DNA from 3 places in the Cocleimonas sp. KMM 6892 genome. Region 1 is predicted to be linked to each of the others. Evidence: predicted binding sites of a transcription regulator. Region 1 holds the regulator's gene; each other region holds the start of a gene.
What was found. Region 1 encodes HrcA, which represses chaperone genes, less so after heat shock. Its sites were predicted from a motif close to TTAGCACTCNNNNNNNNNGAGTGCTAA; they were not measured.
Positions count from the first base shown of each region.

Region 2: OO007_RS12650 (co-chaperone GroES) is a predicted target of HrcA. The motif match lies at 4,482-4,508, and genes of this name have one in related genera.
Region 3: rpoH (RNA polymerase sigma factor RpoH) is a predicted target of HrcA. The motif match lies at 5,573-5,599, and genes of this name have one in related genera.

Region 1 is NZ_JAPFBV010000003.1:58,411-66,216, reverse strand. It holds gene OO007_RS09355 (glucosamine inositolphosphorylceramide transferase family protein) at 1-666, opposite strand, end outside; gene OO007_RS09350 (glycosyltransferase) at 688-1,896, opposite strand; gene hrcA (heat-inducible transcriptional repressor HrcA) at 2,097-3,140, shown strand; gene grpE (nucleotide exchange factor GrpE) at 3,290-3,889, shown strand; gene dnaK (molecular chaperone DnaK) at 4,114-6,042, shown strand; gene dnaJ (molecular chaperone DnaJ) at 6,244-7,401, shown strand; gene dapB (4-hydroxy-tetrahydrodipicolinate reductase) at 7,513-7,806, shown strand, end outside.
Region 2 is NZ_JAPFBV010000004.1:209,924-217,729, forward strand. It holds gene OO007_RS12630 (DsbA family oxidoreductase) at 1-444, opposite strand, end outside; gene OO007_RS12635 (PhnA domain-containing protein) at 890-1,453, shown strand; gene OO007_RS12640 (hypothetical protein) at 1,638-2,075, opposite strand; gene groL (chaperonin GroEL) at 2,423-4,063, opposite strand; gene OO007_RS12650 (co-chaperone GroES) at 4,122-4,412, opposite strand; gene OO007_RS12655 (FxsA family protein) at 4,557-5,099, opposite strand; gene OO007_RS12660 (H-NS histone family protein) at 5,232-5,555, shown strand; gene dsbD (protein-disulfide reductase DsbD) at 6,302-7,806, shown strand, end outside.
Region 3 is NZ_JAPFBV010000001.1:413,117-420,922, forward strand. It holds gene OO007_RS01875 (DMT family transporter) at 55-945, opposite strand; gene dxs (1-deoxy-D-xylulose-5-phosphate synthase) at 1,095-2,966, opposite strand; gene OO007_RS01885 (polyprenyl synthetase family protein) at 3,093-3,995, opposite strand; gene OO007_RS01890 (exodeoxyribonuclease VII small subunit) at 4,036-4,290, opposite strand; gene rpoH (RNA polymerase sigma factor RpoH) at 4,649-5,533, opposite strand; gene hemL (glutamate-1-semialdehyde 2,1-aminomutase) at 5,642-6,922, opposite strand; gene OO007_RS01905 (dynamin family protein) at 7,167-7,806, opposite strand, start outside.

The DNA.
Region 1 (7,806 bases):
CCATTCATAGGGGAATGAAGTGCACTCAAATAAATCGACGCTATTGTTCTCTTCACTTTCCGGGATCATGTAGTACGTGCCGTTTTCCAACAATACATTAGGAAAAGACAAATGATAATCAAAGTCGAGAATGACCTTGTCATTGATCAAACGGTTGTTTTCAATATCGAGCTCGGCCGCGCAAAGGTAGCCACGATAATCCTCAAATTTTAGTTCTTCATAAAAAACGTAGTATTTATTGTCTTTGAAAACCACAAAAGGATCGGCTTGAAACAGCGCCGAATCAGGAATGATCTTGTGCCATTTGGTTTCATGAGCTTGCTTGTAAACGATCACCCATTGCGTTGGGATAAACGTTTCGAATAGCATTTTCTTCAAAAATAGCAGCTTATAAATCAACTTATCAGCTTTGGATAAGGGGCTGCGGTCGTATTCGAGGTCAGATTCATTGATGCCAAGTCTTGAACAAATGCGCTCTATTTTCTCGTGCGTCATTTGTAGTGAACGACTTAGTGATCTTCTGTCTGCCGCTAAACTCGCTTTAAGAATCGTTTCGCCATCTTTGGTGAATACTAATTCGACACAGCCATCGCTTACCGATGCTTTGTGGATACCTTCGAGTAGTGAGTTACAACCTGTAACCGTAAGCGTGTAATTTGCAAGCATCTAAAAGGGAGTAATGGCCAATTAAGACTCAGCAATCAGATCAGATTCTGAAGCATTATTGTTGTTATATAAATTACGATAAAGATCTTCGTGCTGTTTCACTTGTTGTTCCAGAGTGAAATTGTCTAAGGTTCTCTGTCTGGCTGCCTGTCCCATTTGTGCATAAGTGTCAGGTGTGTCTCTTTTGATTTTTACCATTTTTTGCCACGCTTCAGCCATTGCTTCATCATCTCCGATAGGAGTAATCAGGCCGGTATCACCAATAATATAATCATTGTCGCCCACTGCAGTCGCTACGCACGGTATGCCAGATACCATCGCTTCACCTAATGTAAGTGGGAAGGCTTCGCCGAAAGAGGTAAGCGTAGCAAGGTCAAATGCATTCACCACATCAGGAATATCTTCGCGATTTCCTAGCATGTGTACTTTGCCTTCAAGCCCAAGCTCTTTTCGTAAGTTGACTAATTCTTCGTTGTTTTCATCAACATTGGTGCCTACCAGCATAAAATGAACGTGTGGCTGAGTTTTTGCCAGCAAGGCTGCAGAATGCATAAAGCCAATATGATTTTTCTGGCGATGGAAACGTGCAATTTTACCGATAACGAATGCATTATCAGGAATCATAAGGCTATGACGAACTTTAAGTCCGGCAGGGCGGTTAGGAAAACATTTGCTGGTGTCGACGCCATTCGGAATAACAATTGATTTTTCGTTATTAAAACCCCAGGCAACATGTTGATCTTTATTCAGGTTTGAAACATACATCATGCACGCAGGTAATTTTGAAATTAGCCCCCAGGTACGCAACTGTAAACGTTTGCGAATTGGCTCTTTGTCGTAATGCTCTAAAGGCTCATGAACAGTCCAGATAACCGGTGGTTTTTTCGGCAAAAACTTGTTGAATAGTGTGCCAACAACGCCGCCTTCATACATGGTTCCATGAATCACGTCCGGATTGAATTCTTTTAGGATTGAATACGCCTTGCGTACATTTAATGGGTTCTTTTTGAGCTGTAATGAATGAACAGGCAAACCAAGTTCACGAATTCTATCTGCAAGATAGGTTTCGTTATGTAAGGAAATGACGATCATTTCAAACTTGCTTTTATCGATATCAGTCAATAAACGTAGCAGCTGAACTTCTGCGCCACCCGTTTCTAGACCTGTAGATATATGAGCTACTTTAATCACTTTGGTTACCTTGTTTTTTGCCTTATTGTTATCATTCATTTAGTTTTTTGATTTTCTCATAAGGGTTTTATTTATCAATATTGAATAAGATGAAAGGACTGGAACTCAGATTCAAGTGTACAATTTTTATCCAGCTGTTTGGTTGGATTAATAAAAAAAGCCGTATAAGTAGGGGGGTGACTAAATAAAACGGTTCATTTGGTCTTGAAAACTCATAAAAAATCATCATTATTAGGGCTATGTCAAAAGATACCTGTGATTTAAACGAAAGAGCCAAACATCTGCTAAAAGTCTTAATAGAAGGCTATATTTCAGATGGTCAGCCTATAGGCTCTACCTTACTTGCTAAACGTAGCGGTCTGGATTTGAGTCCGGCTACTATTCGTAATGTCATGGCGTCGCTTGAAGATGCGGGTTACATTCATGCGCCTCACACTTCTGCAGGTCGTGTGCCAACCTCTCAGGGTTATCGTTTGTTTGTTGATTCTTTGTTGAATGTCACTCCTTTGGCGGAACAGGAATGTCAGACGCTGCAAATTCAATTGGATAATCGATCTTCAGCCAATTTAATTCAGTCAGCATCAACCATGTTGTCTGGATTAACCCAGTTGACCGGTATTGTAATGGCGCCACAAATGGAAGCGCGTGCGATTCGTAAAATAGAATTCCTGAAACTCTCTGATTCTCAGGTGCTAGTGGTATTGGTGATGTCGAATAACGATATCGAAAATCGCATGATCACGATGGACCGCGAAATAACCAGTTCTGAATTACAGCAAAGCAGTAATTATCTAAATGAGATTTTAGTGGGCAAAGATTTGGCTCAGGCGCGTGTTGCTCTGTTAAATGAAATGAAACAAGTACGAGCCGATATGAACGCGATGATGCTTTCTGCGATTGATCTTGGTGAGCAGGCTGTTTCAGGTATGGCAGATAATGTGGAAGATGATTACGTTGTTGCTGGCCAAACGAATCTGATGGATTACGATGATTTATCAGATGTGACTAAGTTGCGTCAGTTATTTAATGCCTTCAACGAGAAAAGAGATATTCTGAATTTACTGGATCGCTGTATGACAGCGGATGGCGTTCAGATATTCATTGGTCGAGAATCCGGTCATGAAGTTTTTGGCGATTGCAGCGTAGTTACCGCACCTTATCAAATTGATGATACTCATATTGGTGTTCTGGGAGTTATAGGCCCTAAACGCATGCATTATGATCGTGTGATTCCAGTCGTTGATATCACCGCTAAGCTTCTTTCCGCGGCTCTGAATAAATAAAAATATTCGAGAAAGGCAAAAAACAATAAAATTTTCTTGAATTATTACTTAGAATCCCCACTTTTTACCGCACATTAAGTGAAATAAAGAAGTGTATTAAAGCTTTATTAAAATTTATTAAACATAAACAAATATTAGGTCGATAGCTCATGAGCGAATCTGAAAATAATAGTAATCCAGATAATATGGAAAATAACGTTGAGAACAATGTTGATAACAGCGTAAATAACGACGTTAACAATCAGCCGGAAGAAGCATCTGCCGAGATGCCAAATGGCGCTGAAGAAGTCACCATAGAATCTTTACAACAGAAGCTGGAAGAAGCAGAAGCCAAAGCCAATGAAAACTGGGACAAGGCACTGCGAATTCAAGCCGAGATGGATAATTTACGCAAACGTTCTGAAAAGCAGGTTGAAGATGCGCACAAGTACGCCGTAAAGAAGTTTGTCGAAGAAATACTCCCTGTGGCAGATAGTCTGGAAATGGGATACGCCGTAGAAGGTGAAGTTGAGCAGATTCGCGAAGGTATTGGTTTGACCATGAACGTCTTAAAAGCAGCCATGGAAAAGTTTAACGTTGTTGCAATTGATCCTTTGGGAGAAAAGTTCAACCCTGATTTACACCAGGCGATGGCAATGCAGCCGAGCGAAGAATATGAGAATGATCATGTGAGCGCGGTGATGCAAAAAGGCTATACCTTAAACGGTCGTCTGGTTCGCCCAGCAATGGTAATGGTTGCTAAAAACTAAATAATTTTATAACTACCTTTTTCAGTAGCACAAATAGCGCCTCTGACCGGGTAACAAATAAAGAAATTAAATAAATGTGGATTTTTTATTGATTTTAACCTTGATAAATAAACAAATAACCACACATTTATTACAACATTTTTTGATATTAACGTAACTCTAGATTGAGCTTAAAACAATCCAAAGTTATTGACAGTAATAAACACATTTAAGAGAGAATTAACATGGGAAAAATAATCGGAATTGACTTAGGAACCACAAACTCCTGTGTCGCAGTTATGGAAGGTGATAAGCCTAAAGTTATCGAGAACGCTGAAGGCGATCGCACAACCCCTTCGATCGTTGCATTTGCAAACGATGAAGTATTAGTAGGTCAACCAGCTAAGCGTCAATCAGTAACGAATCCTGAAAACACACTTTACGCAATCAAGCGTTTGATCGGTCGTACTTTTGAAGAAGAAGCCGTACAAAAAGATATTAAGTTAGTACCTTATAAAATCACTAAAGCAGATAACGGTGATGCATGGGTAGAAGCTAATGGTAAGAAGATGTCACCTCCTGAGGTATCAGCACGTATTCTTCAAAAGCTTAAGAAAGACGCAGAAGACTACTTGGGTGAGTCAGTAACAGAAGCAGTTATTACGGTTCCTGCATACTTCAACGATTCACAACGTCAAGCGACTAAAGATGCGGGTAAAATCGCGGGATTAGATGTTAAGCGTATTATCAACGAGCCAACAGCCGCAGCACTTGCTTACGGTATGGATAAAATGGCAAAAGGCGATAGCACGATTGCTGTATACGACTTAGGTGGTGGTACATTCGACGTATCAATCATCGAAATCGCAGAAATCGACGGCGAATACCAGTTTGAAGTACTAGCAACCAATGGTGATACATTCCTTGGTGGTGAAGACTTTGATATGCGTCTTATCGACTACTTGGCAGATGAGTTCAAGAAAGATAATAGTGTAGATCTACACAACGATCCTCTTGCTCTACAACGTCTAAAAGAAGCAGCAGAAAAAGCGAAAATTGAGCTTTCATCTGCAACGCAGACTGACGTAAATCTACCTTATATTACAGCTGACGCTTCTGGTCCTAAGCACTTAAACGTTAAAGTAACACGTGCTAAATTAGAATCACTGGTTGAAGATTTAGTTAAGCGTACGATTGAGCCTTGTAAAGTTGCACTGAAAGATGCTGGTCTTAAAGGATCTGAAATCAATGATGTAATCCTGGTTGGTGGTCAAACACGTATGCCAATGGTTCAACAAGCAGTAACAGATTTCTTCGGCAAAGAGCCACGTAGAGATGTAAACCCTGATGAAGCAGTAGCAGTTGGTGCAGCGATTCAAGGTGGTGTTTTAGGTGGAGATGTTAAAGACGTATTACTACTTGACGTAACGCCTTTATCATTAGGTATCGAAACAATGGGCGCGGTAATGACCAAACTTATTGATAAGAACACAACGATTCCTACTAAAGCACAACAAGTATTCTCAACAGCTGAAGATAATCAGAATGCTGTAACAGTACATGTGCTTCAAGGTGAACGTGAAATGGCATCGGGTAACAAATCATTAGGTCGTTTCGACTTAACTGATATACCACCTGCGCCACGTGGTCAGCCACAAATCGAAGTTACGTTAGACATCGATGCAAACGGTATCTTGAACGTATCGGCAAAAGATAAAGCGACGGGTAAAGAGCAATCTATCCAGATCAAAGCTTCATCTGGTTTGACTGATGAAGAAGTAGACGCAATGGTTAAGGATGCTGAAGCACACGCTGAAGAAGATAAGAAGGCGCGTGAGTTAGTTGATGCACGTAACCAGGCTGATGGTCTTGTACATGCTACTGAAAAGTCACTTGCTGAATACGGCGACAAAGTTGACGAAGCAGAAAAGACTAAAGTAACTGCGTTAGTTGACGAGCTTAAAGAAGCACTTAAAGGCGATGACAAAGACTTAATTGAGAAAAAGGCTCAAGAGTTAATGGAAGCGTCTGGTACTCTAGCTCAAGCTGCAGCAGGCGGCGAAGCAGGTGCTGCACCAGAAGGTGAGCAAGCTTCTGCGGAAGATGACGATGTTGTCGATGCTGAATTTGAAGAAGTTGATGCAGAAGACAGTAACGCAGACGATAAGAAGTAAAACGCAAAAAATGCCTTTTGACAGATTACGTTAAAAGTCAGGTAAGCAGATAAGGTGCATAGGTTTTTAACCTTTGCGCCTTATTTTGTTTTAGAGTTCTACTGGTTTTACAAAGCTGTTTTATATGGTTCTAATAAAGTGGTTCTAGTTTAAGTACGGCACATTTATTGTTTATATAGTTTAAAGAAAATAGGTTTCATCATGTCCAAACAATGTTATTACGAAATTTTGAGTGTTTCAAAAAGTTGCAGCGAAGCTGATTTGAAAAAAGCATATCGCCGCATGGCTATGAAATTTCACCCTGATAGAAACCCAGATAATCATGAAGCAGAAGTAAAATTTAAAGAAGTCAAAGAGGCGTATGAAATACTCTCTGACTCACAAAAACGCGCAGCTTACGATCAATTTGGTCATGCTGGTGTTGATGGTTCTCAAGGTGGTGGCTTCGGTGGTGGAAGCTCCGGTTTTGGTGGATTTGGCGATATCTTTGAAGATATTTTTGGTGGATCACGCGGTGGCGGAGGCGGAACTGCTGCTTATCGAGGCAGTGATTTACAATACAATCTAGAGCTAACCCTGGAAGAGGCAGTCTTCGGCACAAGCGTAGATATTCGTGTTCCAAGTAAACAAACCTGTGAAACCTGTGATGGTAGTGGCGCTAAAGAAGGCAGTCACCCAGAAACTTGTGGTACTTGTCATGGACAGGGCCAGGTCAGAATTCAACAAGGCTTTTTCTCGGTTCAGCAAACCTGTCCTCACTGTCATGGCGCGGGAACTGTTATTTCAGATCCATGTGATGATTGTCATGGAGAAGGTCGTGTAGAGCAGAAGAAGACTCTCGAAGTTAAAATTCCGGAAGGCGTTGATACGGGCGATCGAATTCGTTTAAGTGGTGAAGGTGAAGCCGGTATAAACGGTGGTCCATCAGGCGATCTTTATGTGCAAATGCACCTTAAAGAGCATGAAATTTTCACCCGTGATGGAAATGATTTGCATTGTGTGATGCCAATTCCATTTGTACAAGCCGCACTAGGTGGAAATATTAACGTACCTACGTTAAGTGGTGAAGTGAGTTTAAAAATACCCGCTGAAACACAGTCAGGCAAAGTGTTCCGCTTGCGTGGTAAAGGCGTTAAGTCGGTGCGCAGTAGTATGACAGGTGATTTGTTATGCCGCATCGATGTAGAAACACCGATTAACCTAACCTCAAAACAAAAGAAGCTGCTTGAACAATTCCAGGCTGCACTTGATAAAGGTGGCGAAAAGCATAGCCCTCAGCAACATGGCTGGGGTAATAAAGCGAAATCATTCTTTGAAGAAGTGAAAGGCTGGTTTGAGAACGAAGCGGATACCAAATAAAACGCCCCAAAGTAGGGGGGTGGCTTACAGCTGAATTCGTTTATTAAGCGTTTGATTTGTAAGTTGAGTTTAAGAAAGAAGCAGTAATCTAGGCAGATTAAGAGAAATAATATGGTAAATATAGCAGTAGTTGGCGCAGCGGGCCGTATGGGCAAGATACTAATTGAAGCGTGCGCTGAATCTGATGATGCACAATTATCTGTTGCGACAGAGCATCCAGAAAGTTCTCTACTAGGCGCAGATGCTGGTGAAGTTGCTGGTATCGGTAAAAATGGCGTTATCATTGCTGCAAGTCTTGATGAGGCTGAAAATGACTTTGATGTGCTGATTGATTTTACTCGCCCAGAGCCAACGCTTAACCATCTTGATTGGTGCGTGAAAAACAATAAATCCATCGTCATTGGT
Region 2 (7,806 bases), on a different contig from region 1:
TAAAACATGAGCATGAAACGTATTGGGTTTTTTCATCTCGTCGTAGTAATTAAATGTAAAACCAGAATCTTCACCTGTTTTTGCAACCGATGATCTTTTTTGTTTTAGCTCTTCGGGAGAGAGCCTTAATTTGTTCATTAAATATTGATCGGCATTAATTCCTTCTTGCGGCATATCAGGGTTAAGCTGAAAAGGATGCCAATGAATATCGACTTTATCCTGAAATTCTAATTCATCAATAGCCTGGCTGAGTCTCTTATAACCAACCGCACACCAAGGGCACACAACATCAGAGACAATATCAATTCTTATTTTATCTTCAGACTTACTCGCGGCGACACTTTCTGCATCAATTTCTTTTTGAGCCGCTAAGGCATTAGCACTGATAAAACTTATTTTTAAAATCATTATTAATATCAGTAGTTTATTTGTTTTTCTTAACATGCATATTTCCCTGTAAATTCGCTGTATTCAATACCCTATAAAGCTTCATAGACTTCATAAAACATCTATGACCCAATTGTATGCTTAGTATAAGCGGTTCAGATTGATTACTTTTGATCTTTACAAAATCTTTACATAAGCGCCACTTGAAATGGCCTAGATACCAAACAAGATGAGCGTAACTTTTACAATCAAATGCCGAGGGAGGTTAAAGCAACGTGTTGAGTCTTCTAGACTCCTGAAAATAACTTCTTATAGGTCACCCCCCTACTTTGGGGCTTTTTTTACTATTAATTTTATTCGTGTTGTCGAAACGCGTTCTTTAATCAGACCTAATGCGCTTGTACCCACTGTTTAATCGAGTAAGCAATTATTATCATCTCGATTAATGAAGAAATATGTAAAATATTCTAGAATCATTTTTTCTGCGATCCATGAGTTAAACATGTCAATTGACCCTCTTTTACTAAAACGCGCCCATTCCAAATGTGAATTCTGTGGTTCTGATGAAGAGTTAGCTACTTATGACATCCCACCGATTACGTTAAAGAGCCTGGATAAATCTATCTTAGTTTGCTCAACCTGTTTAGATCAAATCGAACACCCTGAAAAAATGCAGCCAAATCACTGGCGTTGTTTGAATGACACCATGTGGTCTGAAATACCCGCGATTCAAGCAATGAGCTGGCGCATGCTAGACCGCCTTAGAGATGAAGGCTGGCCAAATGATTTATTAGAAATGCTCTATATCGAAGATGATGTAAAGAAATGGGCAATGGCTGGTCTTAGAGCAGTCGATGGACCGACCCTAGACAGCAATGGCGTAGCATTTGCCCTAGGCGATTCCGCCATTATGATCAAAGATGTTTTTATCACTGGCGCTAATTTCACCGCCAAACGAGGAATGGTCGTAAAGAATATAGCACTGACAGATACCAATCGAAGTATCGAAGGAAACCTCAACGGCACGCGAGTCGTTTTAGGCGCTAAAACGGTAAAGAAAGTATAAACCACTACACCCCCCTACTTTGGGGCACTTTTTCTGGTTAAAGATGTAGTCTAGATAAGCGATAGCGTCATCTGGGTTTTGAGAGTTAACTATCGATAGTAGCAGGGACTAACTTGGTGCCACTAATCATGCGTTAGATGGCGCAAGCTTATCTAAGCTACGTGTGCTACCGCTATTTTATAGATTATTTGGGACAGTTTGCTGGGTTACCTTTAACTGCATCATCAAGTGGCTTAAGGTGCCTTTGCCACCCATTTGAATAGGCATATGCTTTAACAAAAGTATTACACCCCTGAATATTAGGAACTACTTCAGCAGTAAAAGCATAACCTAATTTATTTTTAACTGAGTATCTATTCCCATATGGTAAACGCTCTTTCACAACTTCCTGATGTATCGTCATGGGTATTATCATACCTGCTGCATAAGTTGCAGATTGAAATGGGCGATAACAACTAACCATGTAACTATCAAGTCTTTGATTAACGACCTCAGGAGAAAGGTCATAACAGAGACTACCAATATCTTTTGACTTGTTTACAACTTCTGAAGAGCTTTGTGGAATTGAGCAACTAACCAAAAAAGCACTCATAATTGATAAAACTAAAGACTTTATTTTCATTTTAATCCCTGAATCTTTTAAATGATTTTTACAAATCTGAATAACTCGGCATTTTGATTTCTAGGAAGTAAATCGAATAGCTCTTTAGGATAAACGCAGTAAATTGCTGGTTAAACTAGATAAAGGTCACCCCCCTACTTATAGGCACTTTTTTTCAAACAAAAAAAGGGACGCAAATTGCGTCCCTTTTTAGGTAGATACTAGAATGTATCCGACAGATATTTCAAGCAGGATTTTTGCTCAAGATCAAGGCGGGTATTTGGCTACAAGACCGAAGCGTACTTAAGTACGTGAGGGTTTGTAGTCAAATGCCCAACGCCGAGATTGAGCAAAAAGACTATTGAAATTTACATCATGCCGCCCATTCCACCCATTCCACCCATATCCGGCATACCGCCGCCAGCTCCGCCTTCTTCTGGCTTATCCGCTACCATTGCTTCGGTAGTGATGATTAGGCCAGATACAGATGCTGCGTTTTGTAGCGCTGTACGAGTTACTTTAGTTGGATCCAGGATACCCATTTCGATCATGTCGCCGTACTCGCTAGTACGTGCATTGTAGCCGAAGCTTCCTGCGCCGTTCTTTACTGCGTTAAGTACTACTGAAGACTCGTCGCCTGCGTTTTGACAGATTTGACGTAGTGGCTCTTCCATTGCACGAAGTAGGATTTTAATACCCATGTCTTGGTCGTGGTTGTCGCCTGAAAGATCAGAGATGTCTTGTAGTGCGCGAACTAATGCAACTCCGCCACCTGGTACCACACCTTCTTCTACTGCTGCGCGTGTTGCGTGAAGTGCATCTTCTACGCGAGCTTTCTTTTCTTTCATTTCAACTTCTGTTGCTGCGCCAACTTTGATTACTGCAACGCCACCAGCTAGTTTAGCTACACGCTCTTGAAGTTTTTCACGATCGTAGTCTGATGTTGTTGTTTCCATCTGTGCACGGATTTGGTCAACACGCGCTTTGATGTCTTCGCCTGTTCCTGATCCGTCTACGATTGTTGTGTTTTCTTTGTCTACTACGATACGCTTAGCAGAACCTAGATCTTCAACTGTGATGCCTTCTAGTGATAGGCCAACTTCTTCTGAGATTACTTTGCCGCCGGTTAGGATTGCAAGGTCTTCTAGCATTGCTTTACGACGATCGCCGAAACCAGGTGCTTTAACAGCTGTTACTTTTACGATGCCGCGCATATTGTTTACAACTAATGTTGCTAATGCTTCGCCTTCGATGTCTTCTGCTACGATAAGTAGTGGACGACCTGCTTTTGCAGCGCCTTCTAGTGTAGGAAGTAAGTCACGGATGTTTGTGATTTTCTTGTCATGTAGAAGAACTAATGGCTCTTCTAACTCAGCAGACATGTTTTGCTGGTTTGTCACGAAGTAAGGAGATAGGTAACCGCGATCGAACTGCATACCTTCTACAACGTCTAGTTCGTTTTCTAGTGCTGTGCCTTCTTCTACTGTGATTACGCCTTCTTTGCCAACTTTGTCCATTGACTCAGCGATGATGCCACCGATGTTTTCATCAGAGTTTGCAGAGATTGTTCCAACCTGTGCGATTGCATCGTTGTCTGCACATGGTTTTGACATTTCTTGTAGCTTTGCTACTGCTGCCTTAGTTGCCTGGTCGATACCACGCTTAAGGTCCATTGGGTTCATGCCTGCAGCTACTGACTTCATGCCTTCGCGAACGATTGCTTGTGCCAATACTGTTGCTGTAGTTGTTCCGTCACCAGCGATGTCAGATGTTTGTGAAGATACTTCTTTCACCATCTGTGCGCCCATGTTTTCGAATTTGTCTTCTAATTCGATTTCTTTTGCTACTGATACACCATCTTTAGTGATCGTTGGAGCACCAAATGATTTATCTAATACTACGTTACGGCCTTTAGGACCTAGCGTTACTTTTACTGCGTTAGCTAGAACGTTTACACCTTCAACCATACGTGAACGTGCGTCATCTCCAAATCGTACTTCTTTAGCCATTTTTATTTACCTCTAAATTTGTTTTTTAATCAATGAAAGTTTTTAGCGTTGCGAGTGATTACTCTACTACTGCTAAAATGTCTTCTTCTTTCATCATTAGTAAGTCTTCACCTTCAACTTTCACAGCTTGACCTGAGTATTGGCCGAATAGGACTTTGTCGCCTATTTTTACGTCCATTGCGCGTACATCACCAGAATCTGTGATTCTGCCGTTGCCTGCTGCAATGATTTCGCCTGTGTTTGGTTTTTCTCCGCTTGCGCTATCTGGAATGATAATTCCACCAGCTGACACTTTTTCTTCTTCAGTCGGACGTACTAGAACTCGGTCGTGTAGAGGACGAATCGCCATGTGTAACTCCTTATAATGTAAATTTTAATTAAATTTATGTAATGTTTAATTTGGCTCATCAAGAGTGGATTAGCACTCTCGATCAGGGACTGCTAATGATAGGGTCAGATTTTAGTATTTCAAGTGAATTTTTTATTTAATTGCTCAAAGATCGCTATCTGACTTATTTTTATTGCTGATTACAATGGTTTCCTGATGGACTTCTCCGTCTTTTACGACGGTGTATTCACCTTCTACGATATCGGCATCAGCGCCATCTGAGTTGAACGGGGAACCTGCTTGCCCATTGAAGCCTGCACCGAATCCACCCATACCTCCGGTTACTTTCATTGCTGATCGTTTGATTATGTTACTGGCAATATATTGACGACTAAATGGCAGCAAACATAAGAAACCAATGGTGTCAGTGACAAAACCCGGTGTCATTAGGAGTGCGCCACCAACGGCGAGAATTATGCCTTCGACCATTTCCTGTGCAGGAATTTTACCCTGCGACATGTTCTGCTGAAATCGTGCGAGTGTGGATAAACCCTGTTGGCGCAGTAGCCCTGCACCAATTACAGCGGTTAATACCACCAGTATGATGGTTGGTAGTGCGCCGATGACTTCGCCGACTTTTATTAGAAAGTAGATCTCTGTGATGGGGATGATCAAAAATAGAACGGCAAAGATGGTGGTCGAACGCATAGATATACTCCACAATATTGAAGGGTAATTTTAATTAATACCTTTGTTTCAATATAGTTATAAAAGGTGTTACTTCAATAGTAATATCATTTTAACCTTTTCGGGCCTTTTAAGAGCGTTTGGACATAAGTTATGAAAACCATTGATTTGAGTGAGTTAAATCTTGAAGAACTGATTTTTCTTCATGGTGAATTACCCAAATATATTAACAAGGCGAGAAAGGCTGAAAAGCTTGCATTAAAGGAACAAATGGAAGCAATGGCGGCAGAGGCCGGCTTTAGTCTGGATGAAATCGTGAATAATAAAAACAAAACCCAGATAGGATTTGTGAAAGCAAAATACAGAAACCCGGATGATTTCAATGAAACCTGGAGTGGTCGTGGCAAAAAGCCCAAATGGGTTCAGGATTACATTGGAGATAAGGGCACTCTGGACGATTTATTGATTATTCTTTGATATATGATTTTCTAATCGTTTTTTAACGACGATTCCTTACGGAATCTACGATGGACTTTAGTGAGCTTATCGTTTTGTTGTTAAAACGAGTAACTCAATTATTTGACTTGTCATTTCTGGCTTTTGGTAAGCGTTAAACTGATAAACCATCGAACTCCAAATTAGTCAGCCTTGAATTTGATCATTGTACATCGACGATTCCTTACGGAATCTACGATGGACTTTAGTGAGCTTACCGTTTTGTTTTTTAAAACGGGTAACTCAATTATTTGACTTGTCATCTCTGGCTTTTGGTAAGCCTAGAAAAGCCACCCCCCCTACTTTGAGCCGTTTTTTTTAGCTTGTTTTCTATTTAACTTGCATACAGCTTGCTTACGTTATTATGAGCTTACTTACATTAATTATTAGTAACGTTGGGCTTTTTGATTTTATTGATGATTATGATTGGCGTTATAATGCAGGTTTTCCTTAAGTGGTGTTACTAGTTCGCATACTTTTCTTGCATCCATGACTCTGTTATAAAACGTATTAAGCTGTGATTTTTGCCTGTACGTATTGCACGTACTGTTGATTTGCAAACGATTTGAGACAGCTACTGCTAGAGAACCGGACTTTTTAAACGTTATACATAAACGACGCAGATAAAGTTGAGATAACGGTTGTTGACCCTTTTAAACAATAAATTAGATTTTACGAGAGCGCGTAACGCCTTCGAAAGAATCTTAAATAAATAAGATAACGCTTTTATGTTAAAGAAACTTTTACATAGTGCATTTTCCCTAAAGTCACTAACATCACTTATTTTGCTGTTTGTATCATTGAATACATTTGCAGCAAACCCTGACGATTTATTACCGCCAGATGAAGCGTTCAGCCCTTCATTATCGAGCAGTTCACCAGAGAGTTTAACCGCCACCTGGAATATCGCTGATGGTTATTATATGTACCGCAAGCGTTTCTCCTTCGAAAGTGAAACACCGGGCATCACACTAGGCGAAGCCACGTTCCCCAAGGGTAAGATTAAAGACGACCCGGGTTTTGGCAAAGTAGAAACGTATCGCAACAAAATCGCTGTGCAAATTCCGTTGATTCGAGATGCTTCTGTCTCATCGGGTACGGAACTGTCGTTAAAAACCAAGTCTCAAGGTTGTGCGGATATTGGAGTGTGTTACCCACCGCAAAAGAAAACGCTAACGCTGAAACTTGCCGCGTTACCTGCACCTGCTATGGACCCCATTGCCGCAGCCAAAAAACCTGGCGCACTTTCATTAACCGCGCCTGCGAATGATGTTTTTACGCCGACGGCCTCTTCTTCTATTGCACCTATTCCTCTTTCTGATAAAGCACCCGCAGCAGGTTTAAGCCTTGCTGATGAGTTAGGCATTACCGGACTTGATGCACCCAATGAACCACTTCATCCCGATGAGGCGTTTGGTTTTGACCTGACCGCTGTCGACAAACAAACACTCAATGCCCGCTGGGATATCCTGGAAGGCCATTACCTTTATCAGCATAAATTCAAGTTTGAAATTGTTGATCCTGCGTCTGGGGTGAGTTTACAAAAAGTATCGCTCCCTAAAGGTAAGGAAGAGCACGATCAGTATTTCGGCGATATCGTTATCTACAATAAACCAATCGATGTAAAGCTACCTTTTACAGGCAAAACGGATGAAATAACCGTAAAGTCGAGCTACCAAGGCTGTTCTAAGTTGACTGGCATTTGCTACCCGCCTCAACATAAAACACAAAAGGTAAGCCTTACGAATGCGCCTGCGGCTATTGCCTCTGCAGATGCATCAGCCACGTCTAATGCTGGCGATAACAATTCGACAGCTACTGCAACAACAAATGCAGTTACGGATAACAACAATGCCGTTGCAGCGACAACCAAAGTTTCTGCACAGGATGGATTTGTCAATAAACTACTGACTGATAGTTTTCTGGTGGTTTTGTTTACCTTCTTCCTTGCGGGTCTGGCACTGACGTTTACTCCGTGCGTATTCCCGATGATCCCTATTCTATCTGGCATTATTGCTGGACAAGGTAGCGATAACAGCACGCGTAAATCTTTCTTCTTATCGCTTTCTTATGTATTAGCAATGGCTTCAACCTACGCCATTGTCGGCGTAATTGCGGCATTGAGTGGAGAGAACCTTCAAGTTGCCTTACAAAACCCCTGGGTGATTGGTGCATTCGCAGGTTTGTTTGTTTTGCTATCGCTCGCCATGTTTGGCTTCTATGAATTACAAAT
Region 3 (7,806 bases), on a different contig from region 1:
TTGGAGTAATATGAGATTGACTCTTCAGTTATTTACATTCAGATAAAAAATACACTACTTACTATCTTGAGGCTTTCTATTCACCAGATAGATTCCTGAAATAATTAAAGCAGCACCAGTCAACAAAACCAGTGACAGCTGCTCATCAAGAACAAAGAAAGCAATAAAGACGGCGCTCACAGGCATAAAATAAATGAACACAGCTGCCCTTGCTGCGCCTAGCACCTTCACACCTTCCTGGAACCATACAAACCCTACTACGGTTGCTAATATTGCGAGATAAAGCAAGTGCATAGAAATGGTAACGTTAAGCGTAGTAAGCGCAGAGAATATTGCTGCAGGCTTAGTCACCAAGGCAAGCAACAATAAAAATACCGTACCAAAGCAACTTGCATAAGTTATCGCCACCAATGAAGATAATTCATTACTAATAAAACGGCCGATCAAGGTATAAATTGCCCAGCTAAATGCGCAGCCAATAAATGCTATTTCCCCAAGACCAATGCCTTTATCAAACAGAATTCCCAAATCACCTTTAGAAATGATTAAGAAGGCACCAAACACGCACAACACGAGTCCTAACAGTCTTACCGGGGTAAGCCTTTCTTTAAACAAAACAATCGATGCAACGGCAGTTAATACAGGATTTGAAGCGGTTATTAAGCTCCCTCTGCTGGCTTCAGCATGTAATAAACCATAAAAGAATAATAAATTATAAGCGGCAATACCTGTTGCCCCCATTCCAAGTAATGCGAAAAACTGTTTTTGAGAGATTTTAGGTAGTGTGCCTTCTTTAATAAAGACCAGTAACAACAATGCAGAAGAAGCCAGCATAAAACGAAATAATGCCGAAATCATGGGATCCATTTCAGCACCCAGCATTTTCGCTGACGTGAAAGTTCCTCCCCATATCATCATGGCGAAGAGTAATTTAAGGTAGATCATGATTTAAAGTCTCGAATAATCAATTAGGGGATAATTGAATACAAATTGCATATTTATCCAGTAGATCATGAATTATAAGGTCACCCCCCTACTTTGGGGGATTTTTTTCAGAAGCGTTTTATTTAAGAAGGATTCTTAAGAATTTAGTACTAAGCAGTTTTAAGATGCTCAGAGTATTTACCCTGATTGAATTCGCCAATCTGTTTAACGATACCAGCACCATCGAGACCTATTTCTTCCAGCTGCTCTTCACGAGTGGCATGTTCTATATATTTATCGGGAATACCGCAATTCAAGACAGGCATCGAAATATCCTGCTCAAGCAAGAATTCATTAACCGCACTACCTGCCCCGCCCTTAATAGCATTGTCTTCAAGGGTTACAAATAATTCATGAGATTCGGATAAGCTTCTTATTAAATCTTCATCGATAGGCTTCACGAAACGCATATTTACCAGCGTGGCACCGAACGCTTTGGCTGCAATTGTTGCCTCTTCTAACAAAGAACCAAACATTAAGATTGCAATACTATTGCCTTTGCGTAGCACTTCTCCCTTTCCGACTGCCAGCTCTTTCATTTCTTCCTGAGGTTCTACACCCGTGCCTTTTCCACGAGGGTAACGAACCGCTGTAGGTCCATTTTGCTGGTAAGCTGTGTACAGCATTTGCCTGCACTCATCTTCGTTAGATGGAGCCATTACGATCATATTTGGGATACAGCGCAAGTAAGAAAAATCATAATTGCCCGAATGCGTTGGACCATCTGAACCAACTAAACCTGCACGGTCGATTGCAAACACAACAGGCAAATCCTGTAGCGCGACATCGTGTATTAACTGATCATAAGCGCGCTGTAAAAATGTCGAATATATCGCAACAATTGGCTTTAAACCATCGCATGCCATTCCGGCAGCAAGTGTTACTGCATGCTGTTCGGCAATCGCGACATCGTAGTAACGATCAGGGAATTCTTTAGAAAACTCAACCAACCCGGAACCTTCACGCATTGCCGGAGTGATACCGACAAGCTTTTCGTCTTTCGCAGCCATATCGCACAACCAACGACCAAACACTTGTGTGTATGTCGGCGTACTGGGTTTATTTGATTTTTGCACTCCGGCTTTCAAATCAAAAACAGAGACCGCGTGATATCCAATCGGATCTTTTTCAGCGGGCTCGTAACCTTTGCCTTTTTGAGTGACAACGTGTAAAAACTTAGGCTCGTTGATGTCTTTGATGTTCTCTAGAATCTTAACCAATTCAATCACATCATGACCATCGACTGGGCCGTAATAAACGAAGCCCATTTCTTCGAATAGCGTTGCAGAGGGCATTATCATGCCTTTGGTATGCTCTTCAGCGCGTCTGGCAAAACGCTTCATGACTGGCGTATTCGCAAGTATTTTCTTGCTATTTTCACGCATCGTTGAATAAAAATTACCCGACAATAAACGCGCTAGATACTTACTTAAACCACCCACATTGGGTGAAATAGACATATCATTATCGTTTAAAACAACCAGCATCTCAGTATCAATGTCACCAGCATGATTTAAAGCTTCATAGGCTAAACCCGCTGTTAATGCGCCATCACCGATAACGGCGATTGAATGTCGATCAATACCTTGTTGTTTTGCTGCAAGCGCCATACCTAACGCAGCACTGATAGATGTACTGGAATGGCCTACGCCAAAATCATCATATTTACTTTCTTCACGACGCGGAAAACCACACAAACCATCTTTCTTTTTAATGGTACGAAGCTGATCTCTACGGCCTGTTAAAAGCTTATGCACATAGGCTTGATGCCCGACGTCCCAGATCAATCGATCATTTGGCGTATCGTAGACGTAATGTAGCGCAACGGTTAATTCAAGCGCACCTAAACCAGATGCTAAATGGCCTCCGGAGTCTGATACTGATTGCAATAAATACTTACGCACCTCATCACACAGCGCTGGCAATTCTTCAATTGTCAGGCTCTTTAGGTCTGCGGGTGTATTTATATTGTCAAATAACATGTATCTTAAATTATAGCCTTGATGGTTATTCTAGATAACAACTTTAGATAGCAACTCTAGATAGTAAGCCTAGGTAGCGGGTCTATGTATTGTAACTATGATAATGAAAAGACGTACTGCTTTAAATCAAGCAATGCGCTTAACAATAAAACTTGCGATTTCTCTTAGTGAATCGGCTTCTTCTCCAAAATCTATGAGAGAGTCTAACGCTTTTTTGTTCAAATTAAACAATTTTTCTTTAGCTGCTGACATTCCCATGATGGACGGATAGGTTGGTTTTCCTGCCGCAATATCGGATCCCTGTTGTTTTCCCAGCGTTTCTGTATCGCTTTGAATATCAAGAATGTCGTCTCTAACCTGAAAAGCCAAACCAATTGCTTGAGAGTATTCTGTCAAACTTCTACGTTTTTTTACAATCTCTTCGCTATTCGCTTGTTCTTTTGTTTCCATACAATACGTCGCCATTTCAACACTTGCTGTAATTAATGCGCCAGTTTTATGGTTATGCATGATTTCTAATTCATCTTCAGTTAACTGCTTTCCCACTGCCGCTAAATCTATACTCTGTCCCTTCACCATACCATCTGGGCCTGAGGCAATTGCCAGGATATTGAGTATTTTTAGCTGATTTTCTGCGCAGATTCCTTGCATTGGGTTTGATAGCAACTGGAATGCCAAGGTCTGCAGAGCATCTCCCGCAAGAATGGCTGTCGCTTCATCGAAAGCGATATGAGTGGTTGGTTTGCCTCTTCTAAGCGCATCATCATCCATACTCGGCAAATCATCATGAATCAGAGAGTAGGCATGTATCAATTCGATAGCGGCCGCAGGTAAATCGAGCAAATCGACATTTATCTTTAATGCTTCTCCGGTGGCATATACCAATAAGGGACGCACACGCTTACCGCCACCCAAAGCTGAATAGCGCATCGCTTCATGCAATTGTGAAGATGAAATGAAAGATGAGCTTGATAGAGGTACCGAGTCTAAAAACTGTTCGATACGATGCTGATAGTCTTCGCGTGTCATAATATTTTAAAAATTAACCTTGGTGTTTGTCGAAAATAGCCTATACAGAACTATCATCAAAATCACTCTCTTCGTCATCTTCACTGAGAATTTTCACACGGTGTTCAGCATCTTTTAACGCTGCCTGACATGCTCTACTCAGCTTCACGCCATTCTCAAATTCTTTTAGTGACTCTTCTAAAGATAGATCACCAGATTCAATTTTCGATACCAATGCTTCCAAATCAGCCATGGCAGTTTCAAAATCTGGTTTTGTTTCATCTGCAGATTCATTTTTCAGAGACTTTTTATTCATCTAAGCTGTGTATCCAATACGTATGCTGGGCTGTTGATTATAATGGCTTAATCCTGAAAGGATAGTGGTGTTTAACAATGCCAACACGGTTTTATGGATAAATAAGTGTAACTTGCAGAGCGCATTAGAATAACCTACCATATCACCCTGTTTTTATAGGAGTGGAAATTCTCATGTTCGATTTTAGTTTTGGTGTACCACTGTTGATCGTTACAGCACTGATCATTTTTGCATGGCTGAGTTTTTTCTCAGTAGTGTTTGGAATGTAAATTTGCTGAGTATTAATTACAGACAATAAAAAGGTCGCTTTATAGCGATCTTTTTATTGTTTTGAATTTACAGCTTGTTAACTGTTGTATTAAGCAGCTTCTACTGAACTCTTTAGCTTTTCAATCGCGTTACTCTCAATCTGACGAATACGCTCAGCCGACACTTCATATTTTGCAGCCAAGTCCTGCAACGTCGCTTTTTCTTCTACTAACCAGCGAGAAGCTAAAATATCCTTACTGCGATCATCTAAGGTAGACATCGCATTTTTGAATAAGACCTGAGTATGAGACTCCCAGTCTGCTGTTTCGATAGCATCAGAAGGATCTTCGACATCGGATTGCAAGTACTGATTCGGAGAATATGCACTATCATCATCGTCATCTGTTGATAAATCAAAACCGATATCCTGACCAGACATGCGCTTTTCCATTTCCAGCACGTCTTTGCTTGTAACACCTAAATCATTCGCGATATCTTTAACTTCTGCATCGTTCATCCACGCTAATCTTTTCTTTTTACTTCTAAGATTAAAGAATAATTTGCGCTGTGCTTTAGTTGTAGCAACTTTAACAATTTTCCAGTTCTTTAAAATAAACTCGTGAATTTCTGCACGAATCCAATGAACTGCAAAAGATACCAAACGCACATTTACCGTCGGATCAAAGCGTTTTACTGCTTTCATTAATCCTACATTACCTTCTTGCACTAAATCAGCTAAAGGTAAACCGTAACCGCTGTAACCGCGCGCAACTTTAATTACAAAACGTAAGTTATGCATAATCAGTTGGCGAGCTGCTTCAAGATCGTCGTTATCGCGTAGCTTAACTGCTAGTTCGCGCTCTTCAGACTTCTTTAAAACCGGAATTTCACGTACAGACTGAATGTAACTCTCGAGACTTCCTGAAAGAACCGGCATAGTCATCGCTGTACTTGTCGCTGCTGTGTTTCCTACTACTAATGTATTGTTTGTCATATCTTTTCCCCTGAAACTTCCTCAGATTGTTATGCTATTTTAGCACTCAAAGACTTAGAGTGCTAATACCACAAAAAGTTTCGGACAATCCGTAATTATTTTTAATAATTAAAGATTTGCGAAGACTTTTTCAGCGGCGCCTAATGTTGCATTTATGTCCTCAACGGTATGTGCATTAGACATAAAACCAGCTTCATAAGCAGAAGGAGCCAGATTAACGCCCTCATCCAACATACTATGGAAGAAACGATTAAATCGCTCTATATTGCACTTTGATACTTGTGCAAAATTTTCTATTTTATCTTCATCACTGAAGAATAAACCAAACATTCCACCCACTTGATTACTGCTTAATGGAATGTCGCTCTGTCGCGCACGCTCTAACATTCCATTAACGAATAATTCGGTTTTCTCTGTTAGCTCAGGATAAAAACCATCACGAGAGATGATTTCCAGTGTCTTCAAACCAGCAGTCATTGCCAACGGATTACCCGATAAAGTACCTGCTTGATAGACAGGACCTAAAGGAGAAAGTTTCTCCATAATATCTTTACGCCCACCAAATGCGGCAGCTGGCATACCGCCACCGATAACTTTGCCCAAGGTAGTCAAATCTGGCTTTATGCCGTAATGTGCTTGTGCACCACCCAGTGCAACGCGGAACCCGGTCATGACCTCATCAAAAATCAATACGGATCCATGCTCATCACACACTTCTCGGAGTGTTTCGAGAAAACCTTCCGAAGGTGGAATACAGTTCATATTCCCTGCTACTGGCTCAACAATAATACAGGCGATCTTATCTCCCATTTTTGCAAACAAGTCTTTTACTTGCTGCGGATTATTGTAATCCAGCGTTAAGGTGTGCTTTGCCAAATCAGCGGGAACACCGGGAGAGTTTGGCTCACCAAAAGTCAAAGCGCCTGAACCCGCTTTTACTAACAACGAATCACCATGTCCATGATAGCCACCCTCAAACTTCACAATATCATCACGACCTGTGAATCCGCGCGCCAATCGAATAGCTGACATGGTTGCTTCAGTTCCAGAGCTCACCATTCGCAACATTTCTATGGAAGGCAGGATTTCACAAATTTTCTTCGATATTGTTACTTCTATTTCTGTTGGCGCACCAAAGCTTAAGCCGTTTTCACTGGCAGTTTTAACCGCTTCGATGACTTCTGGATGCGCATGACCCGCGATCATTGGCCCCCAAGAACCCACATAATCGATATATTTGTTGCCATCTACGTCAAATAAATAAGCGCCTTTTGCTCTTTCTATAAATAACGGGGTACCACCGACGCTTTTAAATGCACGTACGGGAGAATTTACTCCACCAGGGATTGTAAGTTGAGCCTGCTCAAATAAAGATTGAGATTTAGTCATAATAATTCCGAATTTTCTAATTAATATATCGTGCGGTTATTTGTCGTTGTTTTGACGTTTCAATGTAAAACATTACATTGAAAAAAAGTGCCTATAAGTAGGGGGGTGCATTAAATTAAATACACCCCCCCTACTTATAGGCACTTTTTTATTTTATTCCAAGTTAGAATTAACTCAAGCAAGACATCCGTCAATTTTTTGAATGACTATTTATCTATTTGCCTTGTTCTCGGTGAATATGCTTTTATGAGTCTTCTTTACCAGATGGACTGGTATATCGATCATTCAAGGTTTGGACGAATTTGTCGATATCACTGCGTATACCGTCTAATCTTTTACGTACACCTGTACTCCAACCGACTGGATTCTTTCTGAAAATACTGCGCCACCAGCGTGTATTTTTTCTAAACGCATTGGCGATATTTCCATAAGGCTCGTCAGTGCTTAATTTTTTTGCAACGCCATTCACCAATTTTGAACGGACCATCTGATGAATCAGATAGAAGATCACAACTATCGCAGCTAACACCCCGATACCTAATATTTTGTTTTGTTTCAAAGCATCCAGCCATGGAGGATTAAAGACCATTCCCTGCCAGTAACCCGCAATCACTGAAAGTGTTATCAAGCCTAAAATGATAGGAACAAAAACCACCACATCGGTGATTAATACTCTTTTCTTCCAACGTTGCATAGCCAGTTTTACTTGAGGCACTGCTTGTTGCTCTATTTGATTAGAGAGTGACTCCATGCTTCCGATAATTCGATACACTCTTTCTACATCAATATCTTCCATACGTTTAGATATTTCTGCGTAGTCATTATTTCGCTTGTTTAGATATCGCTCCCAAACGGCTTTATTCTCAACAGGGGCAGCTAAGTCA